3 regions of the Streptomyces sp. NPDC085596 genome follow, and region 3 is predicted to be linked to each of the others. Evidence: riboswitches for the same ligand, from Rfam matches in the RefSeq annotation. Region 3 holds a riboswitch; each other region holds the start of a gene.
What was found. A riboswitch is a leader RNA that binds a small molecule or an ion and turns the genes downstream of it on or off. The one in region 3 is predicted to bind cyclic di-AMP.
Positions count from the first base shown of each region.

Region 1 (4,314 bases), on a different contig from region 3:
CGGCCGCCTTCGGCCAGTTCGGCTTCCTCGTCGTCTACGGCGGTTTCATGGCCCCCGCCTTCGGCCTGCTGGCCTGGCTGCTGATCCGGTCCCGGCAGCGCGAACTGCGCGTGGCCCGCGAGGAACTGCCCGTCTACGTCTACGCCGGGTGGCTCGGCCCCGCCGAACCCTTCGCCCTCGGCTCGCTGCGCGCCCGCCGCCTGGCCCGCGACCACGCCCGCCGCTGCTTCGGCGGACGCCCGGCCGCGCGCGCCGTGGTCCGCTACGAGAGCGACGCCACCGAACTGGCCCTCCTGCGCCACCGCGCCCGCGCCGGCCGCGTCGGCACCGAGTTCGCCGCACGGGAACGCGAACTGCTGGCCGCGCTGTGGCAGCGCCGGCACTCCTCCCGCCCGGCCCTGGAGTACGCGGCCCGCGTCACGGCCCCGCCGCCGTCCCCGGTCCCGTACTGGCAGCGGTACGGCCACCCGGCCCCGCCGTACGCGGGCTACAACCCGTACCGCACGTAGGGAGTCGGGGACGGTAGCGCTTCAGGGGCGGGGGCCGGTAAGGCATCCCGGCGGCGAGTGCCCACCCGAGGGGCGCACCCCGTCCAGCCTCAGGCCGACGCCTCCGTCAACCGGTCCAGCTCCGCCTGAGTCAGCGTCAGCTCGGCCACGTCCACGAGGGCCGGGAGCTGGTCGACCGTGCGGGCCGAGGCGATGGGGGCGGCGACCGTGGGCTGGGCGGCGAGCCAGGCGAGGGCGACGGTGGCGACGGCGGTGTCGTGGGCGGCGGCGACCTCGTCCAGCGCCGCCAGGACCTTCTGGCCGCGCTCGGAGTCGAGGTGCTTGGCGGCCGAGCCGGCGCGGGCGCTGTCGACCGTCGTACCGGGCCGGTACTTGCCGGTGAGGAAGCCGGAGGCGAGCGCGAAGTACGGGACGGCCGACAGGCCCTCGCGGGCGGCGACGTCCTGGAGCGGGCCCTCGTAGGTGTCGCGGGAGACCAGGTTGTAGTGGGGCTGGAGGGCGACATAGCGGGCCAGGCCCGCACGGTCGGAGAAGTCCAGGGACTCCTTCAGCCGCTCGGCGCTGATGTTGGAGGCGCCGATGTAGCGGACCTTGCCCGCCCGCACCAGCTCGTCCAGCGCGCCGATGATCTCCTCGACCGGCACCTCGGGCTGGTCGAAGTGGGTGTAGTAGAGGTCGATGTGGTCGGTGCCCAGGCGGCGCAGGGAGGCGTCGGCGGCGGCCTTGATGTTGGCGGCGCCCAGGCCCTTGTAGTCGGGGTGCTGGCTGACCTTGGTGGCGATGACGACCCGGTCGCGGGCACCGCGCGCCCGCATCCACTCACCGATGAGCGTCTCGGACTCGCCGCCCTTGTTGCCCTCGACCCAGGCCGAGTAGGCGTCGGCGGTGTCGATGAAGTTGCCGCCCGCGGCGAGGTAGGCGTCGAGGACGGCGAAGGACGTGTCCCGGTCGGCGGTCCAGCCGAAGACGTTGCCGCCGAGGGCGAGCGGGAAGACCTCGAGGGAGGAGGAGCCGAGTTTGCGCAGAGAAGCAGTCATGTCTCTTCTCAACGATCACTCGGGTCCCGCCCATTCCGGTTCCGGGCAAGGACCCGGTCAAACTCCGGCCGGGTACCTCAGGGGGTGAGGCCCTTGCCGCGCAGCCAGGCGCCGGGGTCGATGCCGGTGGGCTGGCCGCCGGGGTGGACCTCCAGGTGGAGGTGCGCGCCGGTGACGTTGCCGGTGGCGCCGACGCGGCCGATGACCTCGCCGGTGGAGACCTTCTGACCGGTGCTGACGTTGATCGAGGACTGGTGGCAGAACCAGAGCTCGGTGCCGTCGTCGAGGGTGAGGATCGTGCGGTAGCCGTACGCCCCGGCCCAGCCGGCCTCGGTGATCGTGCCGCTGTGGATCGCCTTGATCAGCGTGCCGGTGGGCGCGGCGAAGTCGAGACCGGTGTGGTACCCGGAGGACCACAGCGCCCCGGCCTGCCCGAAGGTCGAGGTGATCGTGTACGAGGAGGTCGGCAGCGTGTACTGCTTGGCCAGCGTGGCCAGGCGGGCCGCCTCGGCCTTCTGCTCGGCGTCGGCCTCCGCCTTCTCCTTGGCCTCGGCGGCCTTCGTGGCGGCTTCCTTCGCGGCCTTGGCGGCGGCGTCGGCGGCCTGCTGGTCGGCCTTGGCGACGGCGGCGGCGGTGGCGCGGCTGTCGGCCTTGCTCTGCTGCCGCTCGGCCTGGGCCATGATCCGGCTGCGCAGCGCCTCGCCCGCGTCGGAGGCGGAGTCGTCACTGGCGGCGGTGGCCGTGGCGGTGGCGACGCCGGTGAGGGAGGCGGCGGGCGCGTCCGTGTGGTGCCCGTCGATCAGGGAGTCCACGGAGGGCAGGTCGGGCAGGGCGATGGACACGGGCGGCTTGCCGGTGTTGGCGCTGGCCATGCCGCCCGCGCCGACGGCGGCGATGACGCCGACGCCGAGGACGGTGGAGCTGCGGGCGAGTCCGCCGCCGCGCTGCTTGGCCACCCGGTGGCGGCCGCGTACGGCAGGACCGAGGGAAACGGACTCCTCGGTGGGGTTCCACTCCTCCCACGCGCCGTCTTCGGCACGGGGGGCGCCGTAGGCGAAGGGTTCACTCGCGTCCGGCGCGAACGGGGCTTGTGGGGCAGGCCGGTTGGACGCCACGCGGGCGCACTCCTCTCCTCCTCCGCCTACCGGGTTAGCTGACGGGTTCGGAGCAGGAAGGTCTCCTACGCGCGTAAACCCGGCGTGCTCCGAGAGCGGTGCACGGCGGATCGGGCGCGATTCACCCCAAGTTGGTGGGTCCCCGGTTCCCTCGCGGGATTCGGCGTGTGCGCACGGCGCCGTCTCTGCTGACGGCTGTAACGACCGCGCTGCGTTATCGAACGTTAATAGACACGCGCACTGGATTCCAAGCCCGTTCGGCTTGATCGTTTGACGTTCTGGAGGGGTGCGTACCGGTCAGGAACGGCGTGAACAGGGCGAGTTGACCACGCTTCAGGAGTCACAGGAGTTTTGCTGGTGACTCAAAAACGCCATCCGCCCCGGAAAACACTCAGGGCCGGAATCCGTTTTACTGGATTCCGGCCCTGAGTTTCAGTAGCGGGGACAGGATTTGAACCTGCGACCTCTGGGTTATGAGCCCAGCGAGCTACCGAGCTGCTCCACCCCGCGTCGTTGTGTCTCAAGCATACGTCATCCGCGGGGTCCGACGCACACACGCTGCCGTGACGTGGGCCTCAGTGCGGAAGGTGAGCGTTCGGCAGCTGTGCGAGAGCGGCGTACTCGGGCACCGTCACCACCTCCACGCCCCCGGCGCCGAGCACTCCGGCGCCGTCGGCCGCGGTGACGAAGGTGTCCGGCTCACGCCAGGCGGTGACCACCCGGCGCACCCCGGCCGCCAGGATCAGCCCGGCGCAGGGGACGGGCCGGGAGGCGCGGTGGGCGCAGGGCTCCAGGCTGCTGTAGACGGTGGCGCCGGGCAGGCGCGGGTCGGCCGGGTCCAGCTTGGCGAGCGCGGCCTCCTCGGCGTGGACCACCGGGTCGCCGTCCTCGCGGGAGTGTCCGCGCGCCAGCTCGGTGCCGTCCGCCGCGACGATGACCGCGCCCACGCTGAAGGCCGTGTCCGAGGGCGGGCAGAGCGCTGCCAGCTCACAGGCGGTGCGCAGCCAGTGCCGGTCGGCGGCGGTGTCCAGCGGACCGGTGCCGGGGGCGGTGGGCTCGTACCGCATCAGGACGACGTCCTCGATCCGGCGACTGCCGGTCAGCCGCAGCCGGCCGCCCTGGTAGGCGCCGGGGCCGAAGAGGCGGGGGGCGGCCGGGTCGCCGACGAAGAGCGGGGCGAGGACCAGTTGGAGTTCGTCGGCGAGGCCCTGCTGGAGGAGCTGGGTGTGCACGGTGCCGCCGCCCTCGACCATCAGCCGCCGCACTCCGCGCACGTCGTGCAGATGCGCCAGCAGCGCCCGCCAGTCGAGGCCGGTGCCGAGCGGGACCACGTCGGCGGTGTCCCCGAGGAGGCCCGCGGCCCGCTTCGCCCCCGCGTCGGTCGTGTAGACGAGCTTCTCCCCGCCGAAGTGCCAGAAATTGGCACTCGGGTCGAGATCACCGGAGCCGGTCACGGTCACCTTCAGCGGGTACTCGGCCCGCCCCTCCGCCACCCGTCCGGCCCGTCGCTCGGCCGAGTTGACCAGGAGCCGGGGGTTGTCGGCCCGGATCGTCCCGGCCCCCACGAGGATCGCGTCCACCGACGCCCGCACCTCGTCCACCCGGTCGAAGTCGGCGGGGCTGGACAGCAGCAGCCGCTCGGGCCCGGTGTCG
Region 1 is NZ_JBITTC010000005.1:556,355-560,668, reverse strand. Features, by position in the region: gene ACIGA3_RS18695 (PrsW family intramembrane metalloprotease) at 1-509, shown strand, start outside; gene ACIGA3_RS18690 (aldo/keto reductase) at 599-1,546, opposite strand; gene ACIGA3_RS18685 (M23 family metallopeptidase) at 1,624-2,661, opposite strand; cyclic di-AMP (ydaO/yuaA leader) riboswitch at 2,669-2,837, opposite strand; tRNA gene ACIGA3_RS18680 (tRNA-Met) at 3,098-3,171, opposite strand; gene ACIGA3_RS18675 (dihydrofolate reductase family protein) at 3,237-4,314, opposite strand, start outside.
Region 1: it holds a riboswitch for cyclic di-AMP, as region 3 does, so the genes downstream of both, ACIGA3_RS18685 (M23 family metallopeptidase) here and ACIGA3_RS09425 (M23 family metallopeptidase) in region 3, are expected to answer to the same signal.

Region 2 (4,314 bases), on a different contig from region 3:
GCGGGGCTGGCCCGCGCCTAGGTCAGCCCTTGCTGTGCTTACTGGTTCGCAGAGCGAAACCGCGGGAAGGCGCTGCGGCCGGCGTAGACCGCGGCGTCGTCGAGGATCTCCTCGATGCGCAGCAGCTGGTTGTACTTGGCGACGCGCTCGGAGCGGGCCGGGGCACCGGTCTTGATCTGGCCGCAGTTGGTGGCGACGGCCAGGTCGGCGATGGTGACGTCCTCGGTCTCGCCGGAGCGGTGGGACATCATGCACTTGTAGCCGTTGCGCTGGGCCATCTCGACGGCGTCCAGGGTCTCGGTCAGCGAGCCGATCTGGTTGACCTTGACCAGCAGGGAGTTGGCGATGCCCTCCTCGATGCCGCGGGCGAGGCGCTCGGGGTTGGTGACGAACAGGTCGTCGCCGACGATCTGGACCTTGTCGCCGATGCGGTCGGTCAGGACCTTCCAGCCGGCCCAGTCGTCCTCGAACAGCGGGTCCTCGATGGAGACCAGCGGGTAGGCCGCCACCAGCTCCTCGTAGTACTCCGTCATCTCGGCGGCGGAGCGCTCCTTGCCCTCGAAGAGGTACTTGCCGTCCTTGTAGAACTCGGAGGCGGCGACGTCGAGCGCGAGGGCGATCTGCTCGCCGGGGGTGTAGCCGGCTTCCTTGATGGCCTCGAGGATGAGGTCGAGGGCCTCACGGTTGGAGCCGAGGTTCGGGGCGAAGCCGCCCTCGTCGCCGAGGCCGGTGGCGAGGCCCTTGTTCTTCAGGACCTTCTTGAGGGTGTGGTAGACCTCGGCGCCCCAGCGGACGGCCTCGGAGAAGGACTCCGCGCCGATCGGAGCGATCATGAACTCCTGGATGTCCACGTTGGAGTCGGCGTGCGAGCCGCCGTTCAGGATGTTCATCATCGGCACCGGCAGCAGGTGCGCGTTGGGGCCGCCCAGGTAGCGGAAGAGCGGCAGGTCGCTGGCCTCGGAGGCGGCGTGGGCGACGGCGAGGGAGACGCCGAGGATGGCGTTGGCGCCGAGCGAGCCCTTGTTGTCGGTGGCGTCCAGGTCGAACATGGCCTGGTCGATCAGGCGCTGCTCGGTGGCGTCGTAGCCGACCAGCTCCGGGCCGATCTGCTCGATGACGGCGAGGACGGCCTTCTCGACACCCTTGCCCTGGTAGCGGTTCGGGTCACCGTCACGCAGCTCGATGGCCTCGAAGGCACCGGTGGAGGCGCCGGACGGGACGGCGGCACGGCCCGTGCTGCCGTCGTCGAGGCCGACCTCGACCTCGACCGTGGGGTTGCCTCGGGAGTCCAGGATTTCCCGAGCTACGACGACGTCGATGGACGGCACGAGCATCTCCTTCGTGGATGTGACGCAATGAGTGCGCGGCGGATGCCGGATGGCATGCCTTGCGCCTAGAGCCTAACCGTCCCAGGGGTGCCGGCCATCGACCGACCGCCCTGTGAACGGGGTGGTGCAGGGAGACCGTACCCATTGTTCACGCCCGGAACAAAGGGTCCGGGCAAACGGTCCGGGCAAAGGGTCCGGGCAAAGGGTTCTGGGCGATGGGACCCGCCGGGGGAACGCGCACCGCCCCGGCGCGCGGGGGGAACGCGTACCGGGGCGGGGGTCCGTCAGGGGACCGGGAGCTCACGGGGCCGGACGGGTCGGGGGCCGGTCCCGTGAGCGGGTCGCGGTTACTTCAGGTGCAGCATCTGGCCGGGGTAGATGAGGTCGGCCTTCTTCACGATGTCCTTGTTCAGGTCGAACAGCTTCTTCCAGCCGCCCTTGACACCGTGCTTCGTGGCGATGGAGCTGAGCGTGTCGCCCTTGACGACCTTGTACTCGCCGTCGCCCTTCTCGACCTTCTCACCGGTCGGGGTGGTGACGGTCTTGCTCGCGGCCGGGCGCTCGGTGGAGCGGGAAGCGGTCTGCTCGTCGGCGGCGCGGTCGGAGGTGACGGCCGCGGCCTTGTCCTCCGTCTTGCTCTCCGTGGCGGGAGCCGGGCTCGCCGGGGCGGCGGAGCCGCTGTACGGCGTGCTGGACAGGCCCGTGCCGCAGACCGGCCAGGCGCCCTTGCCCTGGGCGGAGAGCACCTTCTCGGCGACGGTGATCTGCTGCTCCTTGCCCGCCTTGTCGGCGGTGGCGGCGTACTGCGTGCCGCCGTACGCGGCCCAGGTGGAGGCGGAGAACTGCAGACCGCCGTAGTACCCGTTGCCGGTGTTGATGGACCAGTTGCCGCCCGACTCGCACTGGGCGACGGCGTCCCACTCGGAGCCGGTGGCGGCGGAGGCACTGCCCGACGCCATCACCGGGCCCGCGACGGCCGCGCCGGCGACACCGGCGAGCGCGAGGACACGGACGGTCTTGGACGGGCGACGGTGCTTGCCCTTGCTGGAGAACAGCATGGATCGATCCCCTCACCGACGCCTGCGAGGTGAGCTGTCGGGTTCGGGCCGGTTGAGTTGCCCGGCCACCCCTCCCTCGTACTCCCGGAAGGCGTGGCTTCACCCCAAGCCCCAACCGGCGTCAATCACCGGTTCGGGCACTTACCTTGGGTCCCCCGCTCCTGCCTACGGCGCTTGACGCGACGGTTGTCCCCGAGGGCCGCTGGCAGGATTCGGCGTTGCGGCCACGGGTGCTCGTGGTGACGAGCGGTCCCGACCGTAGACACGCGTCGCGGCGAAATTCAAAGACGATCAGGGCTTCTGAGAGTCATCCCACACTTTCGCCAAATGGGACATATAAGAGGATAGTGGGTGTCAGATTCCGCTATTCGGCGTCCGTTTCGCCCGGCACTTTCAGGGTCTGACCGGGGTCGACATGGTTCGGGTCGGAGCCGATGGCCTGCTTGTTCGCGGAGTAGAGCGCCTCCCACCCGCCGTCCACGTCAAGGGAGTCGGCGATGGAGCCGAGCGTGTCACCGTCACGGACGGTGTAGGTGGTCGGGGAGGCGGTGGCATGGCGGCCCGTTCCGGCCGCGTGCTGACCGCCCGTCACGCTCTCCTCGGCGCTGCCCCCGCGGTGACGGCCACCGCCACCGAGGTCACCGGTGTCGACCAGGCTCCAGGAGCCGCCGGCCTCCCACGAGTCGTCCGACTCCTTGGCCGCGGGGGCACTGGAGGCCGAACCGCCACCCTTGTACCCACCGCCGGAGGCCGCGGGCGCCGAGGCGCCGGAGCGGGAGGTGTCGGTGTCCTTGCCGGAGTGGCCGGAACCGGCCTTCTCCTCGGCGCTCGCGGACGGCTTGCCGGTCTCCTTGGCGGAGGAGTCGGACGAGGGGGACGAATTCCCCAGTCCGGACGAGTCGGAATCATCGGACGAAGCGCCCGCGTCGGGGGTCTCGTCCGCCTTGTCGGTACCGCCGCCGGAGCCGTCCTGGTCCGCGGACGGGGACTCGCTCACGCCCGTGTCGACGTCCACCGAGCCGGAGTTGGAGGTCAGTCCGGCGAGCAGGGCGCAGGTGGCCCAGTGGGTGGTGCCCTGCTCGTCGAGGATCTTCTCGGCCACCGAGATCTGCTGCGAACGGCTGGCCTGGTCGGCGCTGGCCGCGTACTGCGTGCCGCCGTACTTGTCCCAGTCGTCCTGGGATATCTGGAGGCCGCCGTAGTAACCGTTGCCGGTGTCGGCGCTCCAGGAGCCACCGCTCTCGCACTCGGCGACCTTGTCCCAGGTGGTGCCGTCGGCCGCGTTCGCGCTCGCCGCCCCGAGGAGCGGGATGGCGATGGCGGACGTGGTCACGCCGGCCGCGACGAGGAGCGCCGGAGCCTGGCGGGGTCGACGGTGCCTACCGTTCCCGGAGAGCATGCGGTTGCCTTTCGTGCGACAGCAGTACGGCGTGGCAAGTGGTGCTCGGCGCCACACTGATGGGTGAACGTATCGGCAGACGATCGCTTGTCACAAGTTCATGCCGCACAGATCACGTGAAGATCACATAGTTGAACGTCCGTCATGTGCGCTTTCACGACTGGGACCGACCGGTGTGAACTCCACCGGCAGTGTGCGCAGTCCACGCATGATGAGCCCGCCGCGCCAGCGCAGTTCGGCCGGATCGGCCGCCAGGCGCAGGTCCGGGAGCCGGGTGAGCAGGGTGGCCAGCGCGGTCTGGCCCTCCAGCCGGGCGAGCGGGGCGCCCAGGCAGTAGTGGATGCCGTGCCCGTACCCCAGGTGCTGGTTGTCGCGGCGGCCGAGGTCCAGCAGGTCCGGGTCGGCGAACCGCTCCGGGTCGCGGTCCGCCGCCGCGAGGACCACCAGCACCGGGTCCCCGGCCGCGATGTCCTGGCCGCCGATGGTGAGCGGCCCGGTTGCGTAACGCCAGGTCGCCAGCTCCACCGGG
Region 2 is NZ_JBITTC010000013.1:84,318-88,631, forward strand. Features, by position in the region: gene eno (phosphopyruvate hydratase) at 39-1,328, opposite strand; gene ACIGA3_RS29780 (transglycosylase family protein) at 1,676-2,386, opposite strand; cyclic di-AMP (ydaO/yuaA leader) riboswitch at 2,391-2,569, opposite strand; gene ACIGA3_RS29785 (transglycosylase family protein) at 2,751-3,785, opposite strand; gene ACIGA3_RS29790 (cytochrome P450) at 3,909-4,314, opposite strand, start outside.
Region 2: it holds a riboswitch for cyclic di-AMP, as region 3 does, so the genes downstream of both, ACIGA3_RS29780 (transglycosylase family protein) here and ACIGA3_RS09425 (M23 family metallopeptidase) in region 3, are expected to answer to the same signal.

Region 3 (4,314 bases):
CGCGCACGCCGACCACCCCGGGGTCCGGCTCAGCCTGGAGGTGCCCGCCTCCCGCCTGGAGAAGGGCCTCAATCTGCTCGCGGACGCCCTGCGCGCCCCCGCCTTCGCGGAGAGCGAGATCGAGCGCCTGGTCCGCAACCGCCTGGACGAGATCCCGCACGAGCTGGCCAGCCCGGCCCGGCGCGCCGCCAAGGAGCTGTCCAAGGAGCTGTTCCCGGCCTCCGCGCGCATGTCCCGGCCGCGCCAGGGCACCGAGGAGACCGTCGAGAAGATCGACGCGGGCGCCGTCCGCGCCTTCTACGACCGCCATGTGCGCCCCGCCACCGCCACCGCGGTGGTCGTGGGCGACCTCGACGGCATCGACCTCGACGCGCTGCTCGCCGACACCCTGGGCGCCTGGACGGGTACGCCCGGCCAGGCCCGCCCCGTGCCGCCGGTGACCGCCGACGACACCGGCCGCGTGGTCATCGTGGACCGGCCCGGCGCCGTGCAGACCCAGCTGCTCATCGGCCGGATCGGCTCCGACCGGCACGACCGCGTGTGGCCCGCCCAGGTGCTCGGCACGTACTGCCTCGGCGGCACCCTCACCTCCCGCCTGGACCGCGTCCTGCGCGAGGAGAAGGGCTACACCTACGGCGTGCGCTCCTTCGGCCAGGTGCTGCGCTCCGCCCCGGACGGCACCGGCGCCTCGATGCTCGCCATCAGCGGCTCCGTGGACACCCCGAACACGGGCCCCGCGCTCGCGGACCTGTGGACGGTGCTGCACACCCTGGCCGCCGAGGGCCTGACCGACGCCGAGCGGGACGTGGCCGTGCAGAACCTCGTCGGCGTGGCCCCGCTGAAGTACGAGACGGCCGCCGCCGTCGCCGGCACCCTCGCGGACCAGGTCGAGCAGCATCTGCCGGACGACTTCCAGGCTGAGCTGTACCGCACGCTCGCCGCCACCGGCACCGTGGAGGCCACGGCCGCCGTGGTGAACGCCTTCCCGGCCGACCGGCTGGTCACGGTCCTGGTCGGCGACGCCGCCCAGATCAAGGAGCCCGTCGAGGCGCTCGGCATCGGCGAGGTCAAGGTGGTCTCGGCCGAGTAGCCGAGCAGGCACACGCGAGTGGGCCCTGATGGCACATGAGTCGTCAGGGCCCACACGTGTGTTCGAGAGTGTGCTCGAACACCGGCCCCCAAATGTCCGGATTGGGGCAGAGGTTCCCCCTCGGGCGTGTGGGATGCGCTACAAAAGTCGGGACTCGTTTGAAGATCCGCTCCCGTCCCCTTTAGCTTCTTCCGGGCTGTTCGTCAGGCAGTGCGCCGCGTCCGCGGCACCGGACAGTCATCGCCGAGTCCCCCGTAGGGGGAGCCGGGGACCCACCGCAGTCCCTGGGGTGAATCGGGCGCCCGCGCGGATGCGAGGGCGGCCGTAGGAGACCTTCCTGCTCCGAACCCGTCAGCTAACCCGGTAGGCGAGAGGGAAGGAAAGGACCAGCCAGCTCATGGCGTTCATGTGCGCCGCCGGGAAGCACCGCAAGCCCGGCCGGGTCAAGCGCACCACCGCAACTGCGGCCGGTGTCGCGGCCCTCGCCACCGGTGTCGTCGGCACCCTCGCGGCCTCCCCGGCACTCGCCGCGGACAACTCCGTCGAGAACACCGGCCTCACCCCCGTCATCACCGTCAGCGACACCCTCGCCGACGAGATCGCCGCGCAGGCCACCGCCCAGAAGGCGGCCGCCGAGCGCAAGGCCGCCGAGGAGGCCGCGGAGCGCGCCGCCGCCGAGCGGGCCCGCGAGGCCAAGGAGCGCGCCGCCCGCAAGGCCGAGCGCGAGCGCCTCAACTCCTTCGTCATGCCGGTCACCGGCTCCTATGTCTCCACCGCCTACAAGTCCGGCGGCACCCTGTGGTCGTCCGGTTCGCACACCGGTATCGACTTCCACGCCGCCAGCGGCACCGCGGTCCACGCGGCCGGCGCCGGGACCGTGGTCTCCACCGGCTGGGGCGGGGCGTACGGCAACGAGATCGTGATCAGGATGGCCGACGGCATGTACACCCAGTACGGCCACCTGTCGTCCATCGGCGTCGGCGTGGGCCAGCGGGTCGTCCCCGGCCAGCAGATCGCCCTGTCCGGCGCCACCGGCAACGTCACCGGCCCGCATCTGCACTTCGAGGCCCGTACCGGCCCCGAGTACGGGTCCGACATCGACCCCGTCGCCTACCTCCGCAAGCACGGCGTGAACGTCTGACCCCGATCTTTTCGAAAGCCCCGGCCCACCAGGCCGGGGCTTTCGCCGTTTCCGGAGCTCTTTCCCCGGCCGCTGTCCAAAAAATAGCCATGGATTCCGGTCCGCCATCGGAAATCGCCGCGCATTGCCATAGAGTCACGGAACAGACGCGGTCATCGGCGTTTCGCGGGGATTAAGGCGGAGGTGGGTCATGCGTATTCCGGCGCACACGGTGTGCACGGCGATCCGGGACGACATCGTCGCCGGGGTCCACGAGCGCGGCGGCCGGCTCACCGAAGAGGTCCTCGCCCGTCGCTACGGAGTCTCCCGTGTCCCCGTCCGCGAGGCGCTGCGAACCCTGGAGGCCGAGGGCTTCGTCGTGACCCGGCGGCACGCGGGCGCCTGCGTGGCCGAGCCCACCGAGCAGGAGGCCGCCGACCTGCTGGAGATGCGTCTGCTGCTGGAGCCGCTCGGTGCCGCGCGGGCCGCCCAGCGGCGCACCGAGGCCCATCTGAAGGTGCTGCGCGGCCTGGTCAGACTGGGGCAGGAGCGGGCGCGGCTCGGCAACAGCGACGACCTGCGCGCGCTGGACGGCTGGTTCCACGAGACGCTCGCCCAGGCGTGCGGCAGCCATGCGCTGACCTCGGCGCTCACCCAGCTCCGCCACAAGATCGCCTGGATGTACACAGTGGACGGGCCGGCGAGCCTCCCGGAGACCTGGGCGGAGCACGGCGCGATCGTGGACGCGGTGGCGCGCGGCGACGGCGAGCGCGCGCGGGCGGTCACGGCGCTGCACACCGAGCGCGCGACGCTCGCGCACCGGCTGCGGACCGCCGCCGACCGTGTCCGGCACACGCAACACGCTGTAAACACAGCGGGACTCCGGAATTAACACGGGCGCTGTATACAAAGAGGGATATTCGCGTACCGGGCAATTGTGCTGCCCTTTTCCGGCGTGCCGCCAATTGCCGACGGCGCGCTTTTCGTGGTGCCTGAATTCCCTGCACCGAAAGCGCCAAAAGTGCGGAAAACGCAGAAGCCGCGCCGCCCGCAAAGGGGTGACGCGGCTTCCGCCGAGGATCGGTCAGACCGTCTCGGGCAGCTCGTCCAGGCCCTCGGCGACCAGCTTGGCCAGCCGGTCCAGCGCGATGTCCGCGCCGTCGGCGTCGGAGGCGAGGACGATCTCCTCGCCACCCTGGGCGCCCAGGCCCAGGACGGCCAGCATCGAGCCCGCGTTGACCGGGGTACCGCCGGACTTGGCGATCGTGACCGGGACGCCTGTGGCCGTGGCGGCTCGGACGAAGATGGAAGCGGGGCGGGCGTGGAGGCCCTCGGCCCAGCCGACGTTGACGCGGCGCTCAGCCATGTGATGCTGCCCTTCAGTCTCTCAGGTTGTCTAGACCAGTTTCCCATACCGGAAACCGTGCCCGGAGCGGCACTTCACCTCTCCGGAGCCTCTCCGTACCGGTCGTCGGACCGCGGCCTCGGCCCGACTTCCGTGTCCCACCCGCCGCCTCGCGCCGTCCGTCCGCGTGAGCCGTACCCTGGGGCCCATGCAGACCCCGGCGGACCGGCAGGACCGGCACGAGTACCCCGCCCACTGGGAGGCGGACGTGGTGCTGCGCGACGGCGGGACCGCGCGCATCCGGCCCATCACCGCCGACGACGCCGACCGGCTGGTCAGCTTCTACGAGCAGGTGTCCGACGAGTCGAAGTACTACCGCTTCTTCGCGCCGTACCCCAGGCTCTCCGCCAAGGACGTGCACCGCTTCACGCACCACGACTTCGTGGACCGGGTGGGGCTCGCCGCCACCGTCGGCGGCGAGTTCATCGCCACCGTACGCTACGACCGCATCGGCGCCGATGGCATGGCCGCCTCCGCCCCCGCCGACGAGGCGGAGGTCGCCTTCCTGGTGCAGGACGCCCATCAGGGCCGGGGTGTCGCCTCCGCGCTCCTGGAGCACATCGCGGCCGTCGCCCGCGAGCGCGGCATCCGGCGCTTCGCCGCCGAGGTGCTGCCCGCCAACAGCAAGATGATCAAGGTGTTCACCGACGCCGGGTACACCCAGAAGCGCAGCTTCGAGGACGGCGTCGTCCGGCTGGA
Region 3 is NZ_JBITTC010000002.1:860,069-864,382, reverse strand. Features, by position in the region: gene ACIGA3_RS09430 (M16 family metallopeptidase) at 1-1,090, shown strand, start outside; cyclic di-AMP (ydaO/yuaA leader) riboswitch at 1,322-1,475, shown strand; gene ACIGA3_RS09425 (M23 family metallopeptidase) at 1,488-2,231, shown strand; gene ACIGA3_RS09420 (GntR family transcriptional regulator) at 2,422-3,102, shown strand; gene ACIGA3_RS09415 (HPr family phosphocarrier protein) at 3,295-3,576, opposite strand; gene ACIGA3_RS09410 (GNAT family N-acetyltransferase) at 3,764-4,314, shown strand, end outside.